DNA from 2 places in the Bradyrhizobium sp. USDA 4472 genome. Region 1 is predicted to be linked to the other one. Evidence: riboswitches for the same ligand, from Rfam matches in the RefSeq annotation. Region 1 holds a riboswitch; the other holds the start of a gene.
The links. Region 1 has a riboswitch for glycine ahead of gcvT (glycine cleavage system aminomethyltransferase GcvT). Riboswitches for the same ligand answer to the same signal wherever they lie in the genome.

Region 1 (15,128 bases):
GCGGCGCGCTGTGCCGCGATGTTGGGCCAGCCGTCGCGCGGGTTGACGATGCGCAAGGCGCTCAGGGCAAAGTTGCCCATGGCGCGTGCGGCCATGCCGATGTTTTCGCCGAGCTGCGGCTCGACCAGGATCACGATGGGACCGTCGAGGGCGAGCCCAACCTTGGTCTTGTCGGTGCCGGACATCTCATTCCACTTTCTGCTTCAGCTTTCGTCTCGTTCCGCTTCGGAAAGACCCCGAACCTCCGTCTGAAGACGCTGATCCAAAGCTTCATCCGCGGCCACCCGCCCGCCTTCCGTGCGGCGCAATTTCTTGAGCGGAGATAACAGGGTTAGCGGCGTTTGCGAAACTGCAATCGCACCTCAATTGGGGACGGTTTCACCGCCCGGCTTGCGCGCGCTTTGCTTTCGGATAAGGCTATCAAGCACAACCAAAGCGAAGCCGAAAGGGCCTGAGCTGAAGCAACAATTGAGTGGGGGGATGGTGATGCTGAGCCGATGGAAATTGGCGCTTCTGGGGTTGGTCTTGATCGCAGTGGGCGGTTTCATCGCCCATCTGACCCAGACCTCGGGCGGCATCCGGATCCAGGATGTCAGGTTCAAGGGCGCCAAGGGCAACACCATGAGCGCCCTGCTCTACATCCCCGCCAATGCCACTGCGCAGACCCCGGCACCCGGCATCCTCGCCGTCCACGGCTACATCAATTCGCGCGAGACGCAGGACGGCTTCGCCATCGAATTCGCCCGCCGCGGCTATGTCGTGCTGGCACTGGACCAGACCGGCCACGGCTACAGCGACCCGCCCGCCTTCGCCAACGGCTTCGGCGGCCCTGACGGCCTCGCCTATCTGCGCAGCCTCGAGATGGTGGACAAGGCCAATATCGGCCTCGAGGGTCACTCGATGGGCGGCTGGACAGTCCTGGCCGCAGCCACCGCGATGCCCGACGGCTACAAGTCGATGGTGCTGGAGGGCTCCTCCACCGGCAAGCCATTCGCGGCCGACGGCACACCGAACTGGCCGCGCAATGCGGCGCTGGTGTTTGCCCAGTATGAGGAATTCTCCACCCTGATGTGGGGCGTCGATGTTGCCCGCGATGTCACCAAGAGCCCGAAGCTGTGGGCGATGTTCGGCACGCAGGGGCCGGTCGAGCCGGGCAAGGTCTATGGCGACCCGGCGGCCGGCACCGCCCGCGTGCTCTACACCCCCGCGATGACGCACCCGGCCGAGCACATCTCGCATGAAGCGATCGGATACAGCCTCGACTGGTTCGCTAGGACGTTGCAAGGCGGTACGCCCCGGCCGGCCGACGACCAGATCTGGTTCCGGAAAGAACTCGGCACGCTCATTGCGTTCGTCGGCTTTGTCGTGCTGTTGATCGGCACTTTCGATGGCCTGCTCGAGGCGCCGATGTTCTCCCGTCTGCGCCTTCCCGCTGTCCCCGACGGCACCATGCCGCCCCATCACGCCGCCACCGGCAGGCGCTGGACCGCCGCGTTCATCCTGTCCGCGTTCATCCCGGCACTGACCTACTACCCGGCCTTCGCTTTGGGCGGCAGCTTCGTGACGCCGTCAGCGTTCCTGCCGCAGGGCATCACCAACCAGATCCTGGTTTGGGCCATCATCAACGGGCTGATCACGCTGGCGCTGATGGGCTTGGCCCCGAAGCGCAAGGGCCGGGCCGGTCTGCTTGGCCAGTCACTCGTGATTGCGGTCGCCTCGGTCGCAGTGGGCTATGCCGCGCTCTGGCTTGCCGACCTCGCCTTCAAGATCGACTTCCGCTTCTGGATCGTCGCGCTGAAGTTGATGAACCCGAAGCAGGTTCTGATCTTCCTGATCTATTTGATTCCATTCACGGCGTTTTTCGTGGTGGCGCTGCACGTGCTGCACCGGAATTTCTCGACCATGGAGGCGCCGCGGCTCGCACTCTATCTGACCAACATCCTGGCGCTGACGTTGGGCTTCGTCGTGCTGCTGGTCCTGCAATACGGCACGCTGTGGCTGACCGGAAAGCTGTTCAACCCGCTGCCCGACCCCGGTTTCGTGCCGCTCTCGACCATCGTCGCGATCCAGTTCGTGCCGCTGCTCGCCATCGTCGCCGTGATCGCCACCTTCACCTGGCGACGGACCGGATCGAGCCTGCCCGGCGCCCTGATCTCAGGCCTGTTCGTAACCTGGTACATCGTGGCCGGCACGGCCACCCAGGCTGCCTTCTAGAGGGGCTGATCCCGGCGAAAAGATGGGCTGAAACTGCATAACCGCTCCGCTTTCGCCCGCCCCCGCGCGGTGCTATAGCGCGGGAGATTTCCACCAGTTCCCAAGAAGGCTTCTCCGATCATGGCAAAAATCAAGGTATCCAATCCCGTCGTCGAGCTCGATGGCGACGAGATGACCCGGATCATCTGGCAGTACATCAAGGACAAGCTGATCAACCCCTTCCTGGATGTCGAGCTGCTGTATTTCGACCTGGGCATGGAGTACCGCGACCACACCAACGATCAGGTGACCATCGACGCCGCCGAGGCGATCAAGAAGGTCGGCGTCGGCGTGAAGTGCGCCACCATCACCCCCGACGAGGCGCGGGTGAAGGAGTTCAACCTCAAGCAGATGTGGAAGTCGCCGAACGGCACCATCCGCAACATCCTCGGCGGCGTGATCTTCCGCGAGCCGATCATCTGCAAGAACGTGCCGCGCCTGGTTCCCGGCTGGACCAAGCCGATCATCATCGGCCGCCATGCCTATGGCGACCAGTACCGCGCCACCGACATCAAGTTCCCGGGCAAGGGCACCCTCTCGCTGAAGTTCGTCGGCGAGGACGGCACCGTGATCGAGAAGGAAGTGTTCAAGGCTCCCGGCGCCGGCGTCGCCATGGAGATGTACAATCTCGACGACTCCATCATCGACTTCGCCCGCGCCTCCTTCAACTACGGCCTCTTGCGCGGCTATCCGGTCTACCTGTCGACCAAGAACACGATTCTGAAGGTCTATGACGGCCGCTTCAAGGACATCTTCCAGGAGATCTTCGACAAGGAGTTCAAGAAGGAGTTCGACGCCAAGGGCCTGACCTACGAACACCGGCTGATCGACGACATGGTCGCCTCGGCGCTGAAATGGTCCGGCGGCTATGTCTGGGCCTGCAAGAACTACGACGGCGACGTGCAGTCCGACACCGTCGCGCAGGGCTACGGCTCGCTCGGCCTGATGACCTCGGTGCTGCTCACCCCTGACGGCAAGACCGTCGAAGCGGAAGCTGCCCACGGCACGGTGACCCGTCACTACCGCGAGCACCAGAAGGGCAAGGAGACCTCGACCAACTCGATCGCGTCGATCTTCGCCTGGACCCGCGGCCTGTCGCACCGCGCCAAGCTCGACAACAATCCCGAGCTCGCGAAGTTCGCGACCACGCTGGAGAAGGTCTGCGTCGACACCGTCGAGCAAGGCTACATGACCAAGGACCTCGCACTGCTGGTCGGCGCCGATCAGCGCTGGCTCTCGACCACCGGCTTCCTCGACAAGGTCGCTGACAACCTTGTGAAGGCGCTGGCGGCGTAAGCCGTCCGGATTTCACCCGCCTGGGCTAGACATCATCACGGGCCGCGTCTTTCAGCGCGGCCCGTATTTTTTGAGCCCCCCTTTGCGGAGATCCGACCATGTCCACCAAGCTTGCCGTCCCCTGCCTGCTTCTCGCGGCCGTGACTGCGCCAGCGGGGGCGGCCGGGACGCTTCCCGACGCCATCGCCGCACCGGGCCAGAACGTCGTGCTCAGCGTCCACGCCGAGGGCGCGCAGATTTATGAGTGCAAGGCCGGCGCCGACGGCAAGCTCGCCTGGGCGTTCCGCGAGCCGATCGCGACGCTGCTCGCCGAGGGCAAGACGATCGGCCGCCACTATGCCGGGCCGAACTGGCAGCACGCCGACGGCAGCGCCGTCGCCGGCAAGGTCGCAGGCAGCGCGCCGGGCGCCACGCCGGCCGATATCCCCTGGCTGAAGCTGGAGGTCACCGCCCATCGCGGTAGTGGCGTGCTGACGCCGGTCACCACGGTTCAGCGCATCAACACCCATGGCGGCAAGCTCGACGGCGCTTGCGACAAGGCCGGCGAGTTCAAAAGCGCGCCCTACTCGGCCGAATATGTGTTCCTGAAGCAGGGCTAGAGCAACGCGACGCAGACGCCTAAGCGCCCGCCATCGCTTTTTCGATCGCCGCCAGCGCCTCGGTCGCCTTGGCGCCGTCGGGGCCACCGGCCTGGGCCATGTCGGGCCGGCCGCCGCCGCCCTTGCCGCCGAGCGCTTCGGAGGCGACGCGCACCAAATTCACGGCGTTGAAGCGCGCGGTGAGGTCGACGGTGACGCCGACCACGACACCGGCCTTGCCGTCCTCGGTGACGCCCACGATGGCGACCACGCCGGAGCCGATCTGCTTCTTGGCCTCGTCGGCGAGGCTCTTGAGATCCTTCATCTCGATGCCCTCGACCGCGCGCGCCATCAGCTTGACGCCGCCGACCTCGCGCACGCCGGAAGCCCCGCCGCCGCCGCTTGCTGCGCCGCCCCCCATCGCGAGCTTCTTGCGGGCGTCGGACAGCTCGCGCTCGAGCTTCTTGCGTTCCTCCATCAGCGCGGTGATGCGCGCCGGAATGTCGTCGACCGAGGTGCGCAGCTCGCTTGCTGCGGTCTTCGCCAGCGCCATGGTCTCATTGGCATGCTTGCGGGCGTAGTTGCCGGTCAGCGCCTCGATGCGGCGCACGCCTGACGCCACCGCGCTCTCGCCGGTCAGCGTGATCAGGCCGATATCGCCGGTGCGCCGCACATGCGTGCCGCCGCAGAGCTCGACCGACCAGCCGAGCGCATTGGCGCCGCGCTCGCGCGCGGTCTTGCCCATCGAGACGACGCGAACCTCGTCGCCGTACTTCTCGCCGAACAGCGCGCGCGCGCCGGCCTCGCGAGCCTCGTCGACGCCCATCACGCGGGTCGTGACCTCGTCATTCTCCAGCACCACGTCGTTGGCGATGTCCTCGACGCGAGCAAGCTCCTCCGCCGTGATCGGCTTCGGATGCACGAAGTCGAAACGCAGCCGGTCCGGCGCCACCATCGAGCCGCGCTGGGCGATGTGATCGCCGAGCACCTGGCGCAGCGCCTCATGGATGAGATGCGTCGCCGAGTGATGCGCGCGGATCGACGAGCGCCTGGAATGATCGACCTCGAGCTGCAGCGCGGTGCCGACCTTCAGCTCGCCGCTCTCGACCGTGCCGACATGCACGAAGAAATCGCCGAGCTTCTTCTGCGTGTCGGTGACGCGGAATTTGATCCCGCTCTCGCCCGTCAGCACGCCGGTGTCGCCGACCTGGCCGCCCGACTCCGCATAGAACGGCGTCTGGTTGAGCACGATCGCGCCGGTGTCGCCGGCCTTGAGGTGGGCGACTTCCTTGCCGTCCCTGACCAGCGCCGAGACCACGCCTTCAGCGCTCTCGGTCTCGTAGCCCAAAAATTCCGTCGCCCCGAGCTTCTCGCGCAGCGGAAACCAGATCGCCTCGCTCGCCGCCTCGCCCGATCCCTTCCAGGACTCGCGCGCCTTGGCCTTCTGCCGCTCCATCGCGTCGGTGAACGCAGACTGGTCGACGCCAATGCCGCGCGACTTCAGCGCGTCCTGCGTCAGGTCCAGCGGGAAGCCGTAGGTGTCGTACAGCGTGAAGGCGACGTCACCGTCGAACATGTCGCCCTTCTTCAACGACGCGCTCTTCTCGTCGAGGATGGCAAGGCCCCGCGACAGCGTCTTGCGGAAGCGGGTCTCTTCCAGCCGCAGCGTTTCCTCGATCAGGTTTTCCGCGCGCATCAGATCAGGATAGGCCTGGCCCATCTCGCGGACCAGCGCCCAGACCAGCCGATGCATCAGCGGCTCCTTGGCGCCCAGCAGCTGCGCATGGCGCATGGCGCGGCGCATGATCCGGCGCAGCACATAGCCGCGGCCCTCGTTCGAGGGCAGCACGCCATCCGCGACCAGGAAGGCCGACGAGCGCAGATGGTCGGCGATGACGCGGAACGAGGCGACGGTCTGCTCGTTCGGCCCGCTGCCGAGCGCGGACGCGGCCGCATCGATCAAATGACGGAACAGATCGGTCTCGAACACGCTGTCGACGCCCTGCATGATGCAGGCCATACGCTCAAGGCCCATACCGGTGTCGATCGAGGGACGCGGCAGATCCACGCGCTCCTCCTTCGTCACCTGTTCGTATTGCATGAACACGAGATTCCAGAATTCGAGGAAGCGGTCGCCGTCCTCCTCAGGCGAACCCGGAGGGCCGCCCCAGATGTGGTCGCCGCGGTCGATGAAGATCTCCGAGCACGGACCGCAGGGGCCGGTGTCGCCCATCGCCCAGAAATTGTCCGAGGTCGGGATGCGGATGATGCGGTCGTCGGAAAAGCCGGCGATCTTCTTCCAGAGCCCGTGCGCCTCGTCGTCGGTGTGGTAGACGGTGACGAGCAGCTTGTCCTTGTCGAGCCCGAAATCCTTCGTGATCAGCTTCCAGGCCAGCTCGATCGCGCGCTCCTTGAAATAGTCGCCGAAGGAGAAATTGCCGAGCATCTCGAAGAAGGTGAGATGGCGCGCGGTGTAGCCGACATTGTCGAGGTCGTTGTGCTTGCCCCCGGCGCGCACGCATTTCTGCGACGTGGTGGCGCGCTGATAGGGCCGCTTCTCGACGCCGGTGAAGACGTTCTTGAACTGCACCATGCCGGCATTGGTGAACATCAACGTCGGATCGTTGCGCGGCACCAATGGCGAGGACGACACGATCTCGTGCCCGTTCTCGGCAAAGAAGTTCAGAAAGGTCGACCTGATCTCGTTGACGCCGCTCATGTTCATCCAATCGGGTGTGCTTGGACCCGCTTATCCCTGATCCAAACCTGGCGATTTGGGCGGATATCTGCGGGCCAAAGCGCTTTTAGACAAGGCCAGCTTCCCTGTCCAGAAACTGTGCAAAGAGATCAGTGGGTTGCCGCAGGCGCGTAATCCCCTTTGGAAAGCCGCAAAGCGCGCGTTGACAGGCTTGGCCGGCCTGTGGTCTGTACCCATTTGTATCGTACGGCCACGTCGGGAGAGACCGGCTTCACTGCCGGCGCCGAAGGAGCAACCGCCCCGGAAACTCTCAGGCAAAAGGACCGCGTGGCTTTGACGACATCTGGAAAGAGGCGCTGGCGGGCTTAAGACCTGGATAGCGTCCGCCGACGGGATAATACTCTCAGGCACAGCGACAGATGGGGCTTCGACCGGTGTCCCAGGGGAATCGTCCCCGGGGAACCGCCGAGGGCCCCCGTGATGCTTGCGTCGGACGACAAGAACTCCCTGAAACGTACACCCCTTTACGACCTGCACGTGTCGCTCGGCGGCAAGATGGTGCCGTTCGCGGGCTACGACATGCCCGTGCAGTACCCGGCCGGCGTGCTGAAGGAGCACCTTCAGACCCGCTCGTCCGCCGGCCTGTTCGACGTCTCCCATATGGGCCAGATCGCGCTTCGGCCGAAATCCGGCAGGATCGAGGACGCCGCTCGCGCGCTGGAGCGGCTGGTGCCGCAGGACATCGTGGCGATCGCGCCGGGACGGCAGCGCTACGCCCAGTTCACCAATGACGACGGCGGCATTCTCGACGATCTGATGGTCGCGAATTTCGGCGATCACCTGTTCCTGGTGGTCAATGCTGCCTGCAAGGCCGAGGACGAGGCGCATCTGCGCGCGAACCTGTCGGGGACCTGCATCATCGATTCGCTTGCCGACCGCGCGCTGATCGCGTTGCAAGGCCCGAAAGCCGAGTCAGCGCTGGCGAAATTATGTGCAGCAGCGCCCACCATGAAGTTCATGGATGCCGGCCCGCATGAGGTAGCCGGCCTCGGCTGTTTCGTCTCGCGCTCGGGCTATACCGGCGAGGACGGGTTCGAGATTTCGGTGCCCGCGGCCGACGCCGAACGTCTCGCCAAGACGCTGCTCGAAAACCCCGACGTGATGCCGATCGGCTTGGGTGCCCGCGACAGCCTGCGGCTGGAAGCCGGGCTCTGCCTCTACGGCCACGATATCGACACCGAAACCACGCCGGTCGAAGCCGCGCTGGAATGGTCGGTGCAGAAAAGCCGCCGCACCGGTGGCGCCCGCGCCGGCGGATTTCCCGGCGCTGAAAAGATTCTCGCGCATTTCAATCACGGCGCATCCCGCCGCCGTGTCGGCCTGCGTGCCGAAGGCCGCGCACCGGTGCGCGAAGGCGCGCTGCTGTTTGCCGGGAACGAAGGCGGCCAGGCCATTGGAAGGGTCACCTCGGGCGGCTTCGGCCCGAGCCTGAATGCGCCCGTGGCGATGGGCTACGCGCCCACCGCTTTGAGCGCGCTCGACACGAAACTCTTTGCGGAAGTGCGTGGGCAGCGTCTGCCGCTCATCGTCGCCGCCATGCCCTTCGTGAAAAACACCTACAAACGCTGAGGACAAGACAATGACCACGACGCTGTACACTTCCGACCATGAATGGCTCGCGATCGACGGCGATGTCGCAACCGTCGGGATCACCGATTACGCGCAGTCCCAGCTCGGCGACGTCGTGTTCGTCGAATTGCCCAAGGTCGGCCGCACCCTGAAGAAGGCCGAAGCCGCCGCCGTGGTGGAATCGGTGAAAGCCGCCTCCGACGTTTACGCGCCCATCTCCGGCGAGGTGCTCGAGACCAACGAGGCGCTCGCCGCCGAGCCCGCGCTGGTGAACTCGGACGCGCAAGCCGCGGCCTGGTTCTTCAAGATTAAAATCGCCGACAAGAGCGAGCTTGGCGGGCTCATGGATGAAGCCGCCTACAAGGCCCACACGGCGTGAGGATATGAGTCGAACCGTCTCAACATACTCACTGTCATCGTCCGCGAAGGCGGACGATCCAGTACGCCGCGGCCCATCGGCTCTGGCCGAAGCGCCTGCGCTTACTGGATGCCCCGCCTTCGCGGGGCATGACAACAACTCCTGAAGCGAGGACCCATGATGACCGCGCAGCGCAAATCCAACGGCGAGACCACCCCTTTCGTTCGCCGCCACATCGGCCCGTCGGCGCGCGATGTCACCGCAATGCTCGAGACTGTCGGCACGAAAAGCGTCGAGGCGCTGATGGCGGAAACGCTGCCGGCCTCGATCCGGCAGGCCACTCCGCTCGATCTCGGCAAGCCCCTCGGCGAGACGGAGGCGATCGCGCATATGGCTGAGCTCGCTCGTCAGAACCAGGTCTTCACCTCGCTGATCGGCCAGGGCTATTCAGGAACGATCCTGCCCGCGGTGATCCAGCGCAACATTCTGGAGAACCCGGCCTGGTACACGGCCTACACGCCCTACCAGCCCGAAATCAGCCAGGGCCGGCTCGAAGCGCTGTTCAACTTCCAGACCATGATCTGCGACCTCACCGGGCTCGATGTCGCCAACGCCTCGCTGCTCGATGAGGCAACCGCCGCGGCCGAAGCCATGGCACTGGCGGAGCGGCACTCGAAGGTCGAAGCAAAGGCCTTCTTCGTCGACAAGGACGTGCATCCGCAGACCCTGGCCGTGATGCGCACGCGCGCCGAACCGTTCGGCTGGAATCTGGTGGTCGGCGATCCGCTCACCGATCTCGACAAGGCAGACGTGCTCGGCGCGCTGCTGCAATATCCGGGAAGTTCGGGCGCGGTGCGCGACCTCAGGCCTGCGGTCGCAGCGCTGAAAGCGAAGGGCGCGCTTGCGATCGTTGCCGCCGATCTCCTGGCCCTGACGCTGCTCGCCTCGCCCGGCGAACTCGGCGCCGACATTGCCATCGGTTCGGCGCAGCGTTTTGGCGTGCCGATGGGTTATGGCGGCCCGCACGCGGCCTATATGGCGGTGCGCGATGCGCTGAAGCGCTCGCTGCCCGGCCGCATCGTCGGCCTTTCCGTCGATTCACGCGGGATGCCTGCCTATCGCCTGGCTCTGCAGACCCGCGAGCAGCACATCCGCCGCGAGAAGGCGACCTCCAACATCTGCACCGCGCAGGTGCTGCTCGCCGTGATCGCCGCAATGTACGCGGTCTATCACGGTCCCGAGGGGCTCGCGCAGATCGCACGCAACGTGCATCGCCGCACCGCCGTGCTCGCGAGCGGCCTGCGCAAGCTCGGCTTCGCACCGCAGTCCGAGAGCTTCTTCGACACGCTCAGCGTCGATGCCGGCACAGGGCGCGCCGTGATCATCGCGCGCGCGGCGGCCGAGAAGATCAATCTCGGCGTCGGTGAGACCGGCTTGCGCATCGCGCTCGACGAGACCACCACGGCTGCGACCGTGGAAGCGGTCTGGCGTGCCTTCGGCGGCCAATTGTCCTACGCGGAGATCGATGCCACGACGCACGAGGCGCTGCCGGACACGCTGAAGCGTACGACCTCTTTCCTCACCCATCCGGTGTTCCACGCGCATCGCTCGGAAACCGAGATGCTGCGCTATATGCGCAAGCTCAGCGATCGCGACCTCGCGCTCGACCGCGCGATGATTCCGCTCGGCTCCTGCACGATGAAGCTGAACGCGACGACTGAAATGATGCCGCTGACCTGGCCGGAATTCGGCAGCCTGCACCCGTTCGCCCCGCGCGAGCAGGCCAACGGCTATCACGCGCTGTTCGCGCAGCTTGAAAAATGGCTCTGCGACATCACCGGCTATGACGCCATCTCACTGCAGCCGAACTCGGGCGCGCAAGGCGAATATGCCGGACTTCTGGCTATCCGGGGTTATCATGCCGCGCGCGGAGAGAGTCACCGCAAGATCTGCCTGATCCCCTCCTCCGCTCACGGCACTAACCCGGCCTCGGCCGCGATGGTCGGCATGGACGTGGTGGTTGTGTCTTGCGAGAAGAACGGCGACGTCGATGTCAACGATCTCCGTGCGAAGGCCGAGAAGCATTCGAACGATCTCGCCGCGGTGATGATCACTTATCCCTCGACCCATGGCGTGTTCGAGGAGCATATCAAGGAGATCTGCGACATCGTCCACGGCCATGGCGGCCAGGTGTATCTCGACGGCGCCAACCTGAATGCGCAGGTCGGCCTTAGCAGGCCCGGCGATTACGGCGCCGATGTCAGCCATCTCAATCTGCACAAGACCTTCTGCATTCCGCATGGCGGCGGCGGCCCCGGCATGGGCCCGATCGGCGTGAAGGCGCATCTTGCGCCGTTCCTCCCCGGTCACCCCGCGACGAAGGCGGATGCTCCAGTCGGCCCGGTCTCGGCCGCGCCGTTCGGCTCGGCTTCGATCCTCACCATCTCCTACATCTACATCCTGATGATGGGCGGCGAAGGTCTGAAGCGCGCGACCGAGATCGCGATCCTCAATGCCAACTACATCGCGGCGCGCCTCGATGCGCACTTCCCGGTGCTCTACAGGAACACGAGGGGCCGCGTCGCGCATGAGTGCATCATCGATCCTCGTCCTCTGAAGGCAACGTCAGGCGTCACCGTCGACGACATCGCAAAGCGCCTGATCGATTACGGCTTCCATGCGCCGACCATGAGCTTCCCGGTGCCGGGCACGCTGATGATCGAACCGACGGAGTCGGAATCCAAGGCCGAGCTGGATCGATTTTGCGATGCCATGATCGCGATCCGGAAGGAGATTGCCGAGGTCGAGGCCGGTCGCTTCAAGATCGAGGCATCGCCGCTGCGCCACGCCCCGCACACCGTGCACGACATCGCCGATGACGATTGGAAGCGTGCCTACGCCCGCAGCGAAGGCTGCTTCCCCGCGGGCGTCTCGCGCACCGACAAATATTGGTGCCCGGTGGGGCGCGTCGACAATGTCTACGGCGATCGTAATCTGGTATGCTCCTGCCCGCCGGTGAGCGATTACGCCGAAGCGGCGGAGTAGGACGCGACGGTGGTTTCGTAGGGCGGGCAAAGCGAAGCGTGCCCACAACCTTTGCATCCGGTGTGAAAGATGGTGGGCACGGCGCTTGCGCGCCTTTGCCCAGCTGTGGCGCCGAGCGCGCCTCTAAGGCGCAACCAACAATCGGCTTTTGCGATCCCATCGCCAGAGCCGCTCGCTGGTCAACTCGGTCCCGCCCCACCAGCGCTTGATCCGGTTGTGACGCCACATATCGTCTTTGCGCGCTACAAGTGAACGCCCAAGCTCAGTCAGCGTGACCTCCACTCGCTCCTGCCGAAGTAGCGATCCTCATTGTCGAACGATGGATCGCCCAACAGGACCGGCGGGACCGAATGTCCCCCCAGTTCGATCAGGGCATCTTGCGCGTCGGATCCGTCGAATACATCGCGAAGCCACCTCGCCTCGGAGATGCGCCCCGGGTCGGTGTACCCTTGGTCCACAAAATCCAGCAGGTCCATTTCGCTGGCACCCAGGCCCGTCACGCTGTCCGGAAGCTCTTCAAGCACCGCAATGAGCGCCGATCGAAGTCTCGGCAGGATCGTCAGATCCGTCATCAGCAAATCGAAACAGGGCTCTGGGGTTTCAGCCCGGTAGGCTCTCCAGGCGCGGCTCGCCGTCGCCAAATGGTTGTCGGTCACCTTGAAGGCCGGCAGCTTCCATTTTGCGACCGATTCCGGTGCATAATTTGCAACAATGTCGTCCGTATGCACGAAGCTCAGCTTCGTCGTGATCTCCTTGTAAGGGCGAAGAAGGTCGAGCAGCCAGACGAGCACGAGCTGATCGTTAGCGAGAGGATCGACCCAGATTTCAATCGAGTCGAACTTTGCACAAAGCTCGAAGAAACCGATATCGCGGCTGCCGAAGCCTTCCAGCGAGCCACGACAAACGCCGTCGAGCCAATGGTCGCCGGGATTGCAGTGCTTGGCTGATCGCCGCTCCAGCCCCATCAAAAGCTGTTCTTCGGAAGGCAATTTCCTCCAAACGAAACGAAGATAGAACCCGAGCGTGAGGTTCGCGAGGCCTGACCCCCGGAGCACGTCTTCGGCAGGATCATTCGTGGCTAAGATCAAATGGGACACGATTGTCTGTCAAAATTGCTACGCAACGCTCTGACGACGCGTACGCATTAATCAGGAGCGATGAGTGAAAAGGCCTCCCGGTCCCACTGCCACAGCCGTTCGCTGGTCAGGTGGGTACCGCCCCACCACCGGTCGATCCGGTTGTGCCGCAGAAAATTCTCGTAGCCACCAAGCACCGCTTTGCCGAACTCGGTGAGCAACAACCGGGATTGCTTGTACCGCGCGTGACGGAGGGCATCGTTGTGCATGTCGAATGTAAATGGCCCTTCCTCCAGCCCGGACACGGCCGGCACCGGAGAGCGGACGAGCCCGTCGAGCAGCGCTCCGACTTCCCAATAGTCGAAGACGCGACTCTCGTTGCGCTTCTGATGTCCCGGAAAGACGTCGAAGGGCCGCGCTTCGCCAGGCGCAACCAGCTCCAGGATCCGCGTCTCCGTAGCTCCCAGACCAGATGTGACGCCCGGAAGCTCTTCGAGCAGATCAATGATCGATTGCTCAAGTTGTGGAAACAGACTCAAATCCGCCTTGAGGAGATCGAACCAAGCCTGCGGCGTCGGCTCACGATAAGCCCGCCAGAGACGACCGGCCAGTTCGAGGTGATCATGTGTAGGCCTGACCATCGGCGGGTTGAGTTGCGCAAATTGCCCTGGATCGGCAGCACCAGCAGCGCCGTCCAGCTGACGCATCATGAGCTTGGAGACCGCCGCGTCCTCGCTGCTGCAATGATCGAGCAGCCAGAGCAGAAGCAATTGGGCGTTCGGCTCCCACCCGATCCACAATTCGGCCGAGCCACATTCTGACAACAGCTCGATCAATCCGTGACCCTTCAGGCCCGATTCATCGAGACGCCAGGACGGCGTATCGTCGAGCCAGTGAAGCCCTTGAGGCTGCGTCGCGCGCGGCGCAAAGAACGCATCGCGCTCCGCAGCGGACGGCAATCGTCCCCACACGAGCCGACGCTCGATCGCGATCACGAGGTCGGCACAGCCCGCCTGTTGGATGGCGCCGGCGATGGACGAGTCAGTCGTCACGATGAGCTTCGTCTTTGCTCGCATCACACCAGCCGATCACGACAACGCGCAAAAAGAAACGGGCACTGCCGACGTCGGCAACTCAACGTCCTCAGCGCCCGCTCCTCGCGAAAACTCTTGGAGCATGATCCGGAAAAGTGTGTAGCGGTTTTCCGATCAGATCATGCTCAAAACAACAACCCGGTCTACTCGTCCGCCGGCTCCTCGCCGTCGGCGTCGCTCTCGGGCGTGCCGGCCAGGATCTGCTCGGAAATCAGGCCGGAGTTCTGGCGGATCGCGGTCTCGATCTTGGCGGTGATGTCGGGGTTGGACTTCAAGAACGCTTTCGAGTTCTCGCGACCCTGACCGAGGCGCTGGCTGTCATAAGAGAACCAGGCGCCGGACTTTTCGACGATGCCGGCCTTGACGCCGAGATCGAGGATCTCGCCCATCTTGGAGACGCCCTCGCCGTACATGATGTCGAACTCGACCTGCTTGAAGGGCGGCGCCAGCTTGTTCTTCACCACCTTCACGCGCGTCGTGTTGCCGACCACTTCGTCGCGCTCCTTGATCGCGCCGATGCGGCGGATGTCGAGGCGGACCGAGGCGTAGAACTTCAGCGCGTTGCCGCCGGTCGTGGTCTCCGGCGATCCGTACATCACCCCGATCTTCATGCGGATCTGGTTGATGAAGATCACCATGGTGTTGGACTTGTTGATGGAGGCCGTGAGCTTGCGCAGCGCCTGGCTCATCAGACGGGCCTGCAGGCCCGGCAGCGCATCGCCCATCTCGCCTTCGAGCTCGGCCTTCGGCACCAGCGCCGCGACCGAATCGACCACCAGCACGTCCACCGCACCCGAGCGCACCAGCGTGTCGCAGATTTCCAGCGCCTGCTCGCCGGTATCCGGCTGGGAGATCAGGAGCTCGTCGATATTGACGCCGAGCTTGCGGGCATAGACCGGGTCGAGCGCGTGCTCGGCGTCGATGAAGGCGCAGATACCGCCTTTCTTCTGGGCTTCCGCCACCGTGTGCAGCGCCAGCGTGGTCTTGCCCGAGGATTCCGGCCCGTAGATCTCGACGATACGCCCTTTGGGCAGGCCGCCGATGCCGAGCGCGATATCCAGCCCCAGCGAGCCCGACGAGACCGCCTCGATATCCATCGAA
Region 2 (15,128 bases), 4.1 Mb from region 1:
CGCCGAAGGCCTCCAAGATGATCATGGTATCGATCGCACTGCCGCCGAAGCCGCCATATTCTGGAGCAAAGGGCAACGCGAGAAGACCGAGTTCGGCATAGCGTGACCACATCGCTTCACTATATCCCCGCTCCTCCGCCTGATACCTGCGGCGGTCGTCGAAGCTGTAGCTGTCGAACAGCAGCCGCTCGACGCTTTCTTTGAGAAGCCGCTGCTCCTCGGAAAGATCAAAGTCCAACGTAATATTCTCCTGAACCTGGGTCGCGCCAGCGGCCATTGAACCTCAGAGGCCGAGGATCGCCTTTGCAATAATGTTCTTCTGGATCTCGTTGGAGCCCGAATAGATCGAGGCGGCTCGGCTTCCGAAATATGTAGGCGCGGCCCTCGTGACCCAATCAATGCCGATTGATGGCTCACTGCCGCTCTCGAATTCCTCTTCCGAGAAATAGGGAAGCGCGTAAGGGCCGGCTACATCCATTAGCAGTTCGGCTGTCATCTGCTCAATTTCCGAGCCTCTGAGCTTAAGGATGGAGCTTGCAGGGTCGTGCGAGCTCTTCTGCTGCTTTGATGCATTAGTGACGACGCGAAGCTGCGTCAGTTCGAAGGCCTTCAGTTGGACCTCGACTGCGGCGACCCTCTCGCGGAACGCGGCTTGGTCGACTAGTCGCTCATCGCCGAGGCAACACTGCGCGGCAAGTCTCTTGGCGTGCCGGATACGCTCCTCGGAAATGGCTACTCCGGCGTCTGCGAAGCGTTCATTGCCGAGTAGAAATTTGGCATAGTCCCACCCCTTGTTCTCCTCGCCGACGAGATTCTCGGCCGGAACACGGACGTTATCGAAGAAGACCTCGTTTACTTCGTGACCGCCGTCGATTAACTGTATCGGACGCACACTGACGCCTGGCGTCTTCATGTCGATCAAAAGAAAAGAGATCCCCTGCTGTCTTTTCACATCCGGATTCGTCCTGACCAAGCAAAAGATCCAATCAGCGTATTGCGCCCAGGTGGTCCAGATCTTCTGGCCATTGACGACATAGTGCCCGCCATCACGTACCGCTCTGGTCCTGAGTGAAGCGAGATCGGACCCCGCGCCCGGCTCAGAGAAACCTTGGCACCACCAGTCCTCTGCATTAGCGATACGCGGCAGGTAGTGTTTCTTCTGCGCCTCGTTCCCGAAGGTATAGATGACCGGGCCCACCAGAGACTCGCCGTATCCGAACTTGAACCGCGCGGGAAGCGCCCTCACCTCTTCCGCAAAAATGTACTGTTGCAGCGGAGTCCACCCCGCTCCGCCATGCTCCTTAGGCCAAGTCGGGACGCCCCCGCGATTGAGGATACGCGCTCCCGCAGCTTTCTCCTCTTTCGAGAGCTGACGGCCTTCGGACAATTTTCGCGGTATCTCCGGCAACATGTTTTCACGCAAGACGTGCCGCACTTCTTCGCGAAAGCGCCGTTCTACTTCTGTGAATTCAAGATCCATTGCTCTTCCCGTATCTAAATTCTAATTCAGACTGCCACAGTGGTGATTGCGGAGCACTTCGAAATCTTGAGGAAGCCGAGCCTCGATTGGAGAAGATGCATCGAGATCACCTTCAGCACTACGCCCATCGTGACTTTCATCAGAACGCTCGCCGCGCGGGCCTCAACCGCCGACCGGGCCGGACTGCATCATGTGCGACCCTCGCTCGACCGCGAGGACAGCGCCTATGACTGCGCAGGCAATCGACACATTTGAACAATTTCACCGCAACGCCACGCCGACGATACGATTGAATAAATAGTATCCGTCCGTCATGCAGAAATTAAAGAATATGGCGACTGATAAGCAGAAATCCTGCGCCTCCTAGTTGTCCGTTGAAGTATTACTTCTTCCCATCTGACGGCGATCGAAGAAGCCGCCAAAGCCTCTCATCTTCGTTCCAGCTCTATTGCATGTTGGTTTCACAACTCGGCTGTCGTTCAGCTCAAGGTGGCCGATGAGCGCACGAGCGCGCAAGGCAACGCGGTGCCGAATCCGGAGCGCGGACCAGCTCTGCGCAAGGAAAATACAAGCATGTCCTCGCAATCATTCTGAGTCGGAGAGGATAGCTGGCTCTATGCGACGTGTTTCGCGCGGCCTAACTCATGCGGTCCACGAGGTCACTTCCTGATCGAATACGGAGCATATCGAAGACGACGCTCGAAGCAGTGCAGCGTCACTGTATCATCGAAAGATCCGACGTCAGAGTGCCTGCGGTCAGCTCAAATGCACCCGACACTGACGTGCGAAATTGCCTGGTATCAAAAGATTTGGAGCCGCGACTTTACTTCTATGCTCAGGACCCAAGAGCCGAAACCGGAAGAGCTCGGCGCCCTAGCCACGTTCTTATTGTACGAAAGCTCCACGTATTCCGTCCAGACGCATAATTTAGGCCAGACGAGGCACCACATCGAGGGAATACGGCTCGCAAGGCTGCTAGCATTCAACGTGACTAGGTCCATCGTTCCGATCCTCAGCCTGATGGAGCACCATGGCCGAGATCTTCGTTTCCCCGAAGCAAGAATTCGTTCGTCGTCCCACCCCCTGCTATTGCCAATGAGTCCGATGACAGAGCTCTCACCCGTGATTTCAGCAATCGATCAGCATCACATCGACCATCGGCGCTACCCCCATGGAGTCGCTTTTATGGATGGGCAATACTTGCCGATGTCCGAGGCCAAGATCTCGGTGCTCGATTGGGGTCTGCTGCATTCGGACGCAACCTACGACACAGTACACGTCTGGAACGGACGGTTTTTCCGATTGGATCTGCACCTTGACCGATTTCTGGCAGGGGTTGAACGTCTTCGCATGAAGCTGCCTTTCGGTCGCGAAAAAATTGCATCTATCCTCGTGCATTGTGTAGCCTTGTCCGGCCATAAATCGGCTTACGTTGAGATGATCTGCACGCGGGGTTCATCTCCGACATTCAGCCGTGATCCTCGCCAAGCAGAGAACCGTTTCATCGCGTTTGCTGTGCCTTATGGCTCCGTTGCCAACAAGCAGCAATTGGAAAGAGGCTTGCACGTCGCGATCAGCGAGACCGTCCGCATCCCGCCAAGTTCAGTCGATCCCACGATCAAGAACTACCATTGGCTTGATCTCGTGCAGGGTCTTTTCGACGCCTACGACAAGGGCGCCGAAACGGCGCTGATCTTAGATGCGAACGGGCATATTGCGGAAGGACCAGGCTTCAATGTGTTCCTGGTAAACGATGGATCGTTGAGGACACCCGCTTTTGGCGTACTGCCCGGTATCACGCGTCGAACGGTCCTCGATCTTTGCACGGAAATTGGGCTCCGCGCCACCGCTTGCGAAATCAGCCGTGACGCTATCAAAGAGGCTGATGAGGTGTTCATTACCTCCACAGCCGGCGGTATCATGCCCGTGACCCGCATCGACGACACTAAGATTTCCAAGGGGCAGGTCGGATCTATCACCCGCCGGCTTATGGATCTCTATTGGCAAAAGCACGCGGATCCCGCATGGTCGACTGCTATCATTTATCCTTGATCGGAAATGAACCATGCGCTCGCTCTTTGGTCAGCGACTACGCGACAATCTCGATGAGCTATCATCGCGAAACCTCCTGAAAGTCGAGCGAGAGATCGCCTCGCCTCAGTCGACGCATATACACCTGCGCGCACTTGGCGAGCGCCAGCTCCTGAACATGTGCGCGAACAACTATCTTGGTCTAGCCAGTCACCCAGCACTGGTGTGCGCCGCGCATGCGGGTCTCGAACGGCATGGCTTTGGAATGTCGTCCGTGCGGTTCATTTGTGGAACGCACTCGGTTCATCGAGCGCTTGAATGCAGGATTTCCAGCTATCTTCGCACTGAAGACACGATCCTATTCGGTTCGTGCTTCGATGCGAACACCGGTCTGTTTGAGGCCATACTCGACACTGACGATGCGGTAATCAGCGATAGCCTGAATCATGCAAGCATCATAGATGGAATTCGGCTCTGCAAAGCGAAGCGACTTCGCTATGCCAACAATGATATGAATGAACTAGAGCACGCTCTACGCGAGGCAAGTCACTGCCGAACAGTGCTCGTTGTGACCGATGGCGTATTTTCCATGGATGGCGCTGCCGCGAATCTTCCAGGCATCTGCGAGCTAGCAAAACGCTACGGCGCCCTGGTCATGGTCGACGACTCTCATGCTGTGGGGTTTATCGGCCCAGAAGGGCGTGGAACGCCAGCGCTGTACGGGCTCGAAGATCAGATTGACATTCTTACCGGCACGCTCGGCAAAGCGCTTGGCGGAGCATCTGGAGGGTACGTCTCGGGCCGTAGCGAGATCATTTCTTGGTTGCGACAGCGTGCGCGCCCATACCTCTTTTCAAACTCACTGATGCCTGCAATCTGCGAGGGTTCATTGGCCGCAATCGACTTGGCAGAAAGCGCAGACGATCTCAGGCAAAATCTCTCTGCTCGCACTGGTCAGCTACGACAAGGGTTGATCGGTCTGGGATTTCAAGTTTTGGGCAACGAGCACCCAATTGTGCCCGTGATGACCGGGGACGCGGCAGTGGCGGTCCAGATTGCTGAGTTCTTGCGTACGCATGGCATTCTCGTCGTTCCGTTCTCGTATCCTGTTGTCCCGGAAGGCGCTGCGCGGATCCGCATGCAGGTAAGTGCCGCCCACAGTGCGGGCGACATCGAAAGAGTAATTGCAGTATTCCGATCGGCAAGGTCGGACCTTAATAAGCCAACTATCACACACGAGCTCTAAGCTCTCCAACATCAGGCAACCCCAAGAAATCAATTCACGTCGGGGGACGCAAACCGCCTCTCCGGCATGGCCCAAATACATCGAAGCAGGGCCGTAAAGTCAGCTACGGGTAAAATCGAGCGAGCCACGTGATTGCACTCTGTAATTAAAGCGCAGTTGGTTCACTAATCTAAGCTAGCCGCATTTTATCTGCTGTAGTTTTGCCGCTCGCCGAGCCTTTGGTTGACGAGATCAATCGAGACAGACCGGGTGATTCAGATAGACAGCAATGTCTCGACCAAATTCACCCAATAGCCTATGCCATAAGGTAACGCTTCATCGTTGAAATCATATGCCGGGTTGTGCACACCGGCAGTCGGCCCGTTTCCGATGAATATCATTGCGCCCGGCCGGGCCTCCAGCATGTAGGCAAAGTCCTCGGCCCCCATACCTGGTTTGATATTCTCGTGCACAGAAGCGGCTCCGACCAGGCTGCGTGCCGCCCTGATCGCCAGATTAGTCTCTTCGGTGTGGTTGAAGGTCACCGGGACTGATCGACGGTATTTAAACTCGATATCCGCTCCGAATCCGCGCGCGATACCCTGGGCTGCCGCCATGATCTGGCGTTCGGCAAAGTCTCGCAGCTCCGGAACATGAGTTCTAACAGTGCCGGCCATTTCGACTTCATCGGCAATGACGTTGTAGGCGTTGGCGGCGTTCAACTTAGTCACTGAAATGACAAGCGAGTTGATCGGATTCGTGGTGCGCGACACCAGAGTTTGCGCGCCGACGATGATCTGTGCAGCAATTACGACTGGATCGATGGTCTCATGCGGCTTGGCCGCATGGCCGCCCCGCCCCTTCACGACAATGTCGAAATCGTCTTGTGAGGCCATGATCGGTCCATCGCAAATGCTGAACTTGCCGATCTCGGTGCCCGGCGCGTTGTGCATCCCAAAGACTTTCGAGATGCTGAAACGGTCCATGATTCCTTCCCGGACCATTTTCAGGCCGCCGGAGGGAAGCTCCACTTCTTCTGCCGGCTGAAAAATCAAGGCGACGCAGCCTTTGAAATTGCGTGTCTTGGCGAGATATTTCGCAGCGCCCAGCAACATGGCCGTATGACCATCATGCCCGCAAGCGTGCATTTTACCGGGCACTTTCGAGGACCACGGCTTGTTTGAGGCCTCGAGGATGGGCAGCGCATCCATGTCGGCCCTCAGCCCGATGGTGGGACCATCTCCACCCTTCCCTTGAATCAATGCAACGATGCCGGTTTCAGCTATTCCCGTTTCGATGTGATTGATACCGAACGAGGCGAGCTTCTCGGCGACAAACCGCGCCGTATTGTGTACCTGAAAGTCGAGCTCGGGATTTTCGTGGAGATATCGGCGCCAAGCGGTTACCTCATCCTGCAAATCACGAAACTGATCAACACTATGCATGCCAGACCTTAAAATCCGAATCCATTAAAGGATACAGCACCGCCTGAGCGTGCGGCGGGCTCTCGGTGCGCACGCGTGAAGCGGCCCCACGCACTTTTTGCTGCTGTCGCTCGCATTCTGACCTTTTCGCAATGGAGTAAGCCATAAGCAAAATGTAGAGACGTCATGGCAGGAGCGCCGCAACTATTTGGCGCAGACCGTGTCGGCTTCTGCACTCTACTCGTGAACTCCAATTTGCCACAGTCTCTTAGGCCGGCTCGCTGATATCGCACACTTTCGTGCGGCCATTGAGACGCACGCTTAAAACGCCAATGAGACATCATGGCCGCTTCAGGCTTACGGCGAGAGCTCGGCATGCCCTTCCTTTCTGCTACGTTCCGTCTTCTTATTTGTTATATGGCCACCACTGGCATTTTTCGCGAAGCACGAGAAGTGAGCAACTGCGAGCCAGTTTCGGTCACGACGACCACCTCTTCATGCAGCATCAGCTTAGGTGATCCGTCGAAATATGAGGGATATGAGGTGCTCGGTTCAATGTTAATGATCATGCCTGGCTTTAGTATTGTCTTGTCATCCGGTTGGACAGACGGTAGCTCTGGCATCCATAAGCCCATGGAGTGTCCCATTCGGCCGATGTTGGTAGCTTTACCGCGATTGTTTGAGCCATTTAGTACGGCCGACATTGCGCCCCAGACATCACAGATCGGAATGCCAGGTCTAGCGGCGGCAATTCCCGCTTCAGTGGCATCCCAAACGACCTGATAAGCATCCTGGGTGTGCGGATCAGGTGCACCGAAAGCAAAGTGTCGATCGAAATCGCTCCAATAAAAGTCGAACAGGCAGCCGGCATCAATAAACAGCACGTCTCCGTCCGACAGAATTTTGTCGGTCGGAACACCGTAAGGACGCGTATATCCCCCGCGCCCAGAAACACCCACTATTTTGCTTGTCTTCTCGACACCGCGACTGAAACATTCGAATTCGAACTGGCGACAGGCCTCGCGTTCCGTCATACCCAGACGCAGTTTAGATGCTAAATTTTCGAATGCTTCCGAAACAAGCCTACATACAGTTCGAATTCTGCCAATCTCTAGCGGAGACTTGATCATTCGCAGTGGCGTGAAAATCGGATCCGATGCGTCGACGAACCTTCGAGGCTTGATCGCATCCGCAACACGCAAGAAATCACCTGCGGGGAAGCCAAGCCTACTCTCCGCACCAAGCTCTACGCCGATTCTGGCGTCCTCTGGCAGTAACTCGCGCAACGCTTCGGCAAGTGCGGACACACCCTCATTTTTCGGATTTGGACTCGGCCAGCTTCGGCAGTTTTTTACCCACGTCGTGTCTCTATAAAACTGGTCCATTCCCTCCGGAACGACGGCAACGGGGTCACCCGACGAACGAATGAGAAGAAATCGTGGCCGGGTCGTCTGGTACGGGGTCGTGCTAGGCTCGCCAGTGAAATATCGCAAATTGTGTTCGGACGTCGCCAAAAGCGCGTCAATGGCATGCTCTTTCATCAGACGCCGCGCGCGCTCGACGCGGTCCTCGTATTCGATCCGGGGAAACGGATCATACTGAATGGTCCTTATCGAACCAATCCCCATACCGTTCATCGCTCTTCTCCAGAGAAACACGTCAATCGCAGGACGACCGACAATTTAGATGCCGATCCGACAGCAGATGGCCACCTTCGCGCGCTCATTCGACAATATCCTTCGGGAAAGCCGCGCGTAATTTTTTATGCGAAAGCATGGGAACACCGAGCTCTTCCGCGAGCAGGCGAGCAACACCTTTGTAAGGCGCTTTCAGCTTATCGTGGTACACGATGCTTTGGATCCCGCCGACAATCGAGTGCACGCAAGCTCGCAGGTCGATCAAACGACTTTCCTGGTCATAGCCATCCGACACGAGCCAATGGTTTGGTAGCACGTGACTAGCCGCGATCGGGAGGCGATCGCGCGACTGCAATACCGCGTTCGTGAAGCTTGGCTCGAAGTGAACACCTCCGATGCAGAGCACGGAGTGCACCGGTTCCTCAATACGATCGAAAATTCCCAGTAGCGATCGCGCCAGCACTCGAGCTGCAATAGGATTTCCCCAATCTTCGGGTGAGCTTCCGATCTCGACATCGACAGCCGAAGGTCGCAGGTCAGCGAGACGGGTACCAGCATCACCAGCCTTGACGCCGGACCAATGAGTCGCTTCCAGGTAAGTGCGATAAGAGTCAAGACCGGAAGTGAGCCGCTCGGCTTCGATCGCTAGAAGAAGCCCCCGGGTAATCCGGGGATCGACCGCGCTGAAGGTCCCGGTGCCCAGATCGCCCGTCGTTTGAACCGAGAAGATCGCGTTTGGCGCATTAGCGCCCTCGTGCCAGTTCACGATGCCAATAACGTTGGCATCACCGAAGCGATCATTAAACATTGGCGCGTAGCGCGCATAGTCGTTACTTACGACCTCGTTCGTGGCCACGATCGAAATCCTGGCGTCATGCAAGCCAGCAACTTCGAGCACCGAGTGCCCATCGAGTTCGAAACTCGTTGTAACAGGAGCGCATGCGGTTTTGAGAGCGTCGAGAACGTGCCCAGCGACCGGGTCCTTTTCTTGATTGACGCAGAAGACAAAGACGGCGTGCCTCATCGAGGTCCTCCGCCGAGTTCAAAGCAGATCGAGAGCGTGAGAGGTCTATCTTCAACTTGGCGCGGTCGTCTTTTCGGACTTCTCGGAAACCACCATGCTCTTTGAACCAAAATCCGAGCTTGCACGGCGAGAGCGGGCGCGCGGGAGGCGATCAACTGGGACAGAGCCACAACGGCGCTGCTCGCGCTCTGAGTCCCCTTGTCCGCTGGCCTGCCTGGTGAAGCAGCGACCTGGACTCGCGCGGATTGATAGTGGCGGCAGCGGATCGCCGGACCAGCAGCGAACTTAACCTGCCCGCGCGACGAACACGGGCGAATCTTGCCGTCATGGGCCAGAGACGTCGACGCAAGCGGTTTGAAGAGCCGCTCATCGAGCAGGGCAACCGCGTCAGGCGTGCAAGCCTCCATTTTGGCTCGACTTCGAAAGAGATGCATGCCAGCGACAGCTTTCTAGGTTCATACACCCACCGCATACTTATTAGAGCGTCGCCGCGCCAACATTGTGCGTTCTTTAGATGATCTCGCAGAATTTCTGCGCTAGCCGGGGATAGCTCGCCGGAAACCACTGGGCATCGAGCAATGCAATGATCAAAAGCGAGATCAGCATAGTACTCGGCAAGAAACCACCTGCTAATCTGGGTGGGGGAGCTAGGGCAAAACATCAAGCCGTCGCTTACGCCGCCGATTTTTTGGTCCGACGACTCATCGCGGCTTGACAGGTCGTGAGTACGTCTGAGAGTGTTATCATGTCTGATGATGGTGTGCGGGAGAGCGCGATAAGCCTGCAAAGGCCTATCACCGCCGACGGAGCAACCCCCCAAGGAAACTCTCAGGCCCAGGACCGCACACCGAGGACGATCTGGAGAGAGGTGCCAGTCAGCACCCACCGAAGGGGACCGCGATCCACGTGGATTGCGGATAAAGCTCTCAGGTGCACGGACAGATTTGGGGACGGAGGGAGGGCGAAAGCCATTTCACCGTTCGTTCAACCCTGTCCTGGAGCACACGATGAGCACGGTCGTCATTATTGGATCCGGTATCACCGGAGTTACAACTGCCTATGCCCTGGCCCGCCGCGGCTATTCGGTTACAGTCTTGGATCGCCAGCGCTATCCGGCGATGGACACTTCGTTTGCGAACGGGGGCCAATTATCGGCAAGCAATGCCGAGGTCTGGAATAACGTCGCAACGATCGTAAGAGGCTTGAGGTGGATGCTGCGCAAAGACGCACCATTGTTGCTGAACCCAAGGCCCAGTTTTCACAAATATACTTGGCTGGCAGAGTTCGTAAGCCAGATTCGAAACTATCGCCAAAATACGATCGAAACGACGAAGCTAGCGATAGCCGCTCGCGAGCATCTTTTTGAGCTAGCCGATCGGGAGAGCATCGATTTCGACTTGGAGCGGCGAGGAATTTTGCACGTTTATTCGAGCAAGCTCGAGTTCGATGCGGCCTCTCGCGTGAATCAGTTGCTGCTCAAGGGCGGATTGGATCGCCGTCCCGTGACGCCCTCTGAAATGCTTGCAATAGAGCCAGCTCTGCGCGATCAGTATTATGGCGGCTTCTTTACCCCGTCTGACTCAACCGGCGACATTCACAAGTTTACGCGCGGCCTCGCTGCGGCTTGCGAGCGAGGGGGCGTACGCTTCGTCTTTGATGCGGAGATCTGCGGCATGCGGTCCGACCGAGACGGTGTGGTCGTACACTGGAAACCAGGTTCGTCGAAGGAAGAACTCAATGCCGAACGCGTAGTGGTTTGCGCAGGGGTCGGCAGCCGCCGCATTGCTTCAATGCTGGGGGACAACATCAACATTTATCCCGTGAAGGGGTACTCGATCACGGTAGAGCTGGGAGACGAGACGAGCCAAAAGGCCGCGCCTCGTGTCAGCCTGCTGGACGAGGCCACCAAGATCGTGACCAGCCGGTTAGGAGAAGATCGCTTCCGGGTCGCGGGGACCGCCGAGTTTAATGGCGAAAACCGCGATATCCGCTGGGATCGAATTAAGCCCCTGATAGGATGGGTAGAGCGATCGTTTCCGGATGTGTCCACCGCGCAGGTGGTGCCATGGGCGGGCTTGCGTCCTATGACACCTAGCATGATGCCGAGGGTTGGCCGAGGCAAACGCCCGAATGTTTTCTACAATACTGGCCATGGCCATCTCGGCTGGACATTATCCGCTGTTACAGCTGAAATGATCGCTGATGTCATTATGACAGACCGCAGCAACACTCGGCTGAGCGCATCGCTGCCCTGATCCTGTTCAGTGGATCCTAGTCCATACTCCCGCCGATATCGGGGCGGGAGCACGTCGGTTGTGACAGAGCCGAAGCGAATTTGCAGTCGCCTTCGAAAGGTGATGCGCCCCTCAGTGCCGGGCAACTCGGTTCCCGCAATTTATTGTCTAGGTAAGCCCTGTGACCACTTGGCACGTTGCTTCCGAAAGCCTTCCTATGACGCAGTTGTTGCGACCGCTCCCGAATTGACGCCGACCAGATGGGGCCGCATGAAAGACGTCGTTTCTTAGCAGGGCGCACGCAGTACACACCGCGAAGTGCCGTGGCATTTAAGGACGGGACGCAGCTTTGTGCGGAGCGAATTCAGGGTACCAAAGCCGTTCCGCGCAGCTCACCCGAGCGTAAAACCAACCCGATCCAACGACACCTCCTCCCGAGACGCCGAGATGCATCGATGCATCCCCAAGCTCAAGTCCTCGTCGAAGCCCCAACTGCTGCGGAGCGACACCAACTGCTGTGCGCTCAGCTGACGCTCTTCTTAGAGAAGTTTGCATTACGGGACGAAGGCCCTTTCGAAGGGCATTTTGCAAGCCCTGCAGCATATTTCTTGTAATTGCCGTTAGATCGACGATACTGATGTCACAAAGAGTGTTTTTCGACGACATTTGACGGATCTGAGATTTTTTTCTGCGGAAACACACGATCTCTTGCAGAATTTCCTCTTTAGCCTGGAGCCTGTTATGAGGTACGACCGAATCGACGCTCACATCCTGGAGATCGTGCAAAAAAATAACCGTCTCACATCCGAGACGATTGGCGAACTGGCCGGGCTTTCCGCTACCGCCTGTCAACGCAGGCTAAAGAGGCTTCGGTCGGACGGCATTATCGAGGCGGACGTTTCGATCGTTTCGGCCAAGGCGGTCGGAAGACCTATTCAGATGCTCGTGCTGGTGACATTGGAGCGGGAACGCTCGGACATAATCGACAGGTTCAAAAAGGCGATCAAATCATCCGCTGAAGTCGTCAATGGGTTTTACGTCACAGGCGATGCTGACTTTGTCCTATACATAACCGCACGCACCATGGACGATTATGAGCAGTTCACGCGGCGATTTTTCCGTGAGAACCCCGATATCAAGGGCTTCAAGACCATGGTGGTCATGGACCGGGTAAAAGCCGGATTTGCTATTCCAATTGAGGCACCGTCTGAGGATTGAGTGTCTCACCAATGGACCCCGCCTACCTGCTCCATCACCAAGCCGTGCAAGGCGTCGCGGTACCCATTATGAAACGAGCGCAGGTCTTCGCGCATTGGCGCGCATAACTTTGAACTGAGTGGCGTCACCTCCAGGCTACCAACACCAACCGCTCATTGTGGGCGCTTCGTGGCGCGAGCGAGCTGGATGACTCAGTCCGATGAACTTGCAAACGCTCACCAACGAGAGATGTCGGCTTGGCCAGTACGCATCGCTAGCGCCCTTTTTCGTCGCGCAGTGCGAGTAAAACGCTGCAAGTTTCCTTCGATTTTGTGCTCTAAGCGGCTACGCGCGATTTAAATATTCAGAGCGCTTCAGAGTATGGCCTCACCTATATGCGTTCACGTCGCTTCTGGCCATTGGACAGATCTGAGAAGATCGGCTTTCAGTTGGGCAAGGCCGCCGCGGCTCGCTCGGCGGCACCTGTCACGAGGAAATCAACTTTTTGAATCAATACAAGCGGCGAAAGGATAAGGCCTCTGGGTCAGTTGAGTGGCATCTGGCCTTTGCTGGTGGCATCTTGCAGGGAGTGACTACGGAATGAGCCGTGTCGAGAAAGCGCGCACTTGCAGGGCAAGAGCAAAGTTTACTCGTCAGGTCGGGATCGTGCGAGGCGGAACCCTTGGCGCGAACCTGACTATTTTGAGGTCTCTCTTGCATCTAAGCAGCGCAAGTCGAATGACGGCGGACTTCCCGTTTGCCATCAGCCCCTCTTTGTCCTCATTCGTCGCACCATCCGGGGTAGGGCAGCAAGCTAGATGACTCCTCTCAAGCCTCGACCAATTAGCACTGAAGGTATCACAGCGCCCTTCCGCCACCTCACCTTTCGGCGTATCTGGCTTGCGAGCCTCCTTACGAACCTGGGCGCGCTGATCCGGAGCGTCGGCGCAGCGTGGGCGATGACGCAGATGACAACGTCGGCGGACAAAGTTGCGCTTGTGCAGACAGCATTTTTGCTACCGGTCATGCTGATTTCGATGCCCGCAGGCGCAATTGCGGATATGTATGACCGGCGGATCGTGATGCTTTTCGCGCTCAGCATGTCGCTAGCTGGTGCGACCGCGCTGACGGCACTTACCTGGCTAGGGATGGTCACGCCAGACTCGTTGCTAATCCTGTGTTTTGTAATCGGCAGCGGCGTGGCTCTGATGGATCCTGCCTGGCAATCCTCAGTTAGCGAGCAAGTGCCGGCGGAAGCACTCCCAGCTGCGGTCGCGCTGAACAGCATTAGCTATAACATCGCGCGCAGCGTGGGACCGGCGATCGGCGGGATAGTGGTAGCGGCAGCCGGCGCAGTCGCTTCGTTTGCCCTAAATGCATTGCTATATCTACCCTTACTTCTTGCGCTGTTCTTGTGGAAGCGAATTTCCGAACCGTCATATCTTCCGCCAGAAAAACTAAACCGCGCCATCGTTTCGGGGCTCCGCTACATCGCTAACTCGCCCCCGATCAAAATCGTGCTGATTCGTTCCATGATCACCGGCGTGATCGGAGGCGCCATCATCGCGCTAATGCCGCTGGTCGCCCGTGATCTCCTTGGAGGTGGTGCACGGATCTATGGGATAGCTCTCAGCGCGTTCGGACTTGGCGCGGTAATTGGAGCGCTATATGTACCTGAAGTACGAAAGCGCTTGAGCGGTGAAGCCGCAATTCGCGCCTGCGCACTGTCCATGAGTGGGGCGCTTCTCGCCGTGGCGTTGAGCCACGAGCTGGTTCTCACATCGGCCGCTCTTGTCCTTGCCGGTGCCGTGTGGATGATCTCCTGGGCCCTCTTCAACATTGGCGTGCAGCTGTCGGCCCCGCGCTGGGTCGCAGGACGCTCGCTTGCAGCCTACCAAGCAGCAAGCTCAGGAGGCATTGCTGTCGGTAGCTGGGGCTGGGGTCATTTGACCGATGCCGCAGGTGTCGACACAGCGCTTTTGATATCAGCAGTGCTGATGTTAATTTCTCCACTATTGGGGCTTTGGCTCCGTATGCCTCGCATAAACCCGCGAAGCGAGGATGCTGAAGCGCTTGCGCATCCTGAGGTTCGGCTAACGCTCACCCATCGCAGCGGACCGGTTGTGATTGAAATCGAATACCGCGTGGCACAAGAGAATGCGCGGGCCTTTCATAACGTCATGCAAGATGTGCAGCTGTTCCGAAAGCGGAATGGCGCGTATGGCTGGTCGATCGCTCGCGATATCGCTGATCCTGAACTGTGGACAGAACGCTACCATTGCCCCACGTGGCTTGATTATCTGCGTCAACGCAATCGCTCGACGCATTCAGAACGCGCGCTAGATCGACAAGCTGCGTCCTTTCACGTGGGACCGGAGCCCGTGCGTATCCGGCGCATGCTAGAGCGTCCGTTTGGCTCCGTCCGGTGGAAGGACGATGTACCCGATCATACCGCCAACGAGGCCTTGCTCGGTGACTATAACCGGAATCGAACGTAGTAACTGTCAGGAATAGCCCAGCTTGATGTCGCGGATAGAGCGTCGCGCAGGCTCTCCGACAGCGGAAGCCGGAGCGATCCACTCTTGCATAAGTGGCCGCAGAATGCATGGATGTTATTCTCGCAAATGAGGTTTGTGATAAAGCGTCAGCAGAGACGCAAGAGAGTCGAACCATGTTGCTTCTCAACCGGCACACCGATTACCGCGCGCCACTGGAAGCTTCCGATGCCGAGATGCTCAGTGTCGAAGGAGCGCGCGGAGTAGAGCGCTTCCTTGCGCATCGAGACGATTACAAGGCAACGCCGCTCGTCTCGCTGCCGGGCCTTGCTCGTGAGATCGGGGTTGCCTCGATCCACCTGAAGGACGAAGGCCATCGGC

Region 2: another riboswitch for glycine. It lies ahead of ACVWZ4_RS05470 (D-amino acid dehydrogenase); the one in region 1 lies ahead of gcvT (glycine cleavage system aminomethyltransferase GcvT).

The regions. Positions count from the first base shown of each region.
Region 1 covers NZ_JBSSAM010000001.1:5,316,935-5,332,062, reverse strand. Annotated here, with positions in the region: gene ACVWZ4_RS24770 (TrmJ/YjtD family RNA methyltransferase) at 1-185, opposite strand, end outside; gene ACVWZ4_RS24765 (alpha/beta fold hydrolase) at 535-2,214, shown strand; gene ACVWZ4_RS24760 (NADP-dependent isocitrate dehydrogenase) at 2,335-3,549, shown strand; gene ACVWZ4_RS24755 (DUF3455 domain-containing protein) at 3,648-4,148, shown strand; gene alaS (alanine--tRNA ligase) at 4,168-6,846, opposite strand; glycine riboswitch at 7,072-7,160, shown strand; gene gcvT (glycine cleavage system aminomethyltransferase GcvT) at 7,306-8,454, shown strand; gene gcvH (glycine cleavage system protein GcvH) at 8,465-8,833, shown strand; gene gcvP (aminomethyl-transferring glycine dehydrogenase) at 8,993-11,857, shown strand; gene ACVWZ4_RS24730 (hypothetical protein) at 12,124-12,954, opposite strand; gene ACVWZ4_RS24725 (hypothetical protein) at 13,002-13,928, opposite strand; gene recA (recombinase RecA) at 14,171-15,128, opposite strand, start outside.
Region 2 covers NZ_JBSSAM010000001.1:1,199,409-1,214,536, forward strand. Annotated here, with positions in the region: gene ACVWZ4_RS05435 (acyl-CoA dehydrogenase family protein) at 1-238, opposite strand, end outside; gene ACVWZ4_RS05440 (acyl-CoA dehydrogenase family protein) at 284-1,480, opposite strand; gene ACVWZ4_RS05445 (aminotransferase class IV) at 2,576-3,532, shown strand; gene ACVWZ4_RS05450 (glycine C-acetyltransferase) at 3,546-4,757, shown strand; gene ACVWZ4_RS05455 (M20 aminoacylase family protein) at 5,012-6,181, opposite strand; gene ACVWZ4_RS05460 (M24 family metallopeptidase) at 6,574-7,797, opposite strand; gene ACVWZ4_RS05465 (D-aminoacyl-tRNA deacylase) at 7,883-8,821, opposite strand; glycine riboswitch at 9,575-9,674, shown strand; glycine riboswitch at 9,678-9,765, shown strand; gene ACVWZ4_RS05470 (D-amino acid dehydrogenase) at 9,829-11,076, shown strand; gene ACVWZ4_RS05475 (Lrp/AsnC family transcriptional regulator) at 11,797-12,273, shown strand; gene ACVWZ4_RS05480 (MFS transporter) at 13,071-14,750, shown strand; gene ACVWZ4_RS05485 (diaminopropionate ammonia-lyase) at 14,924-15,128, shown strand, end outside.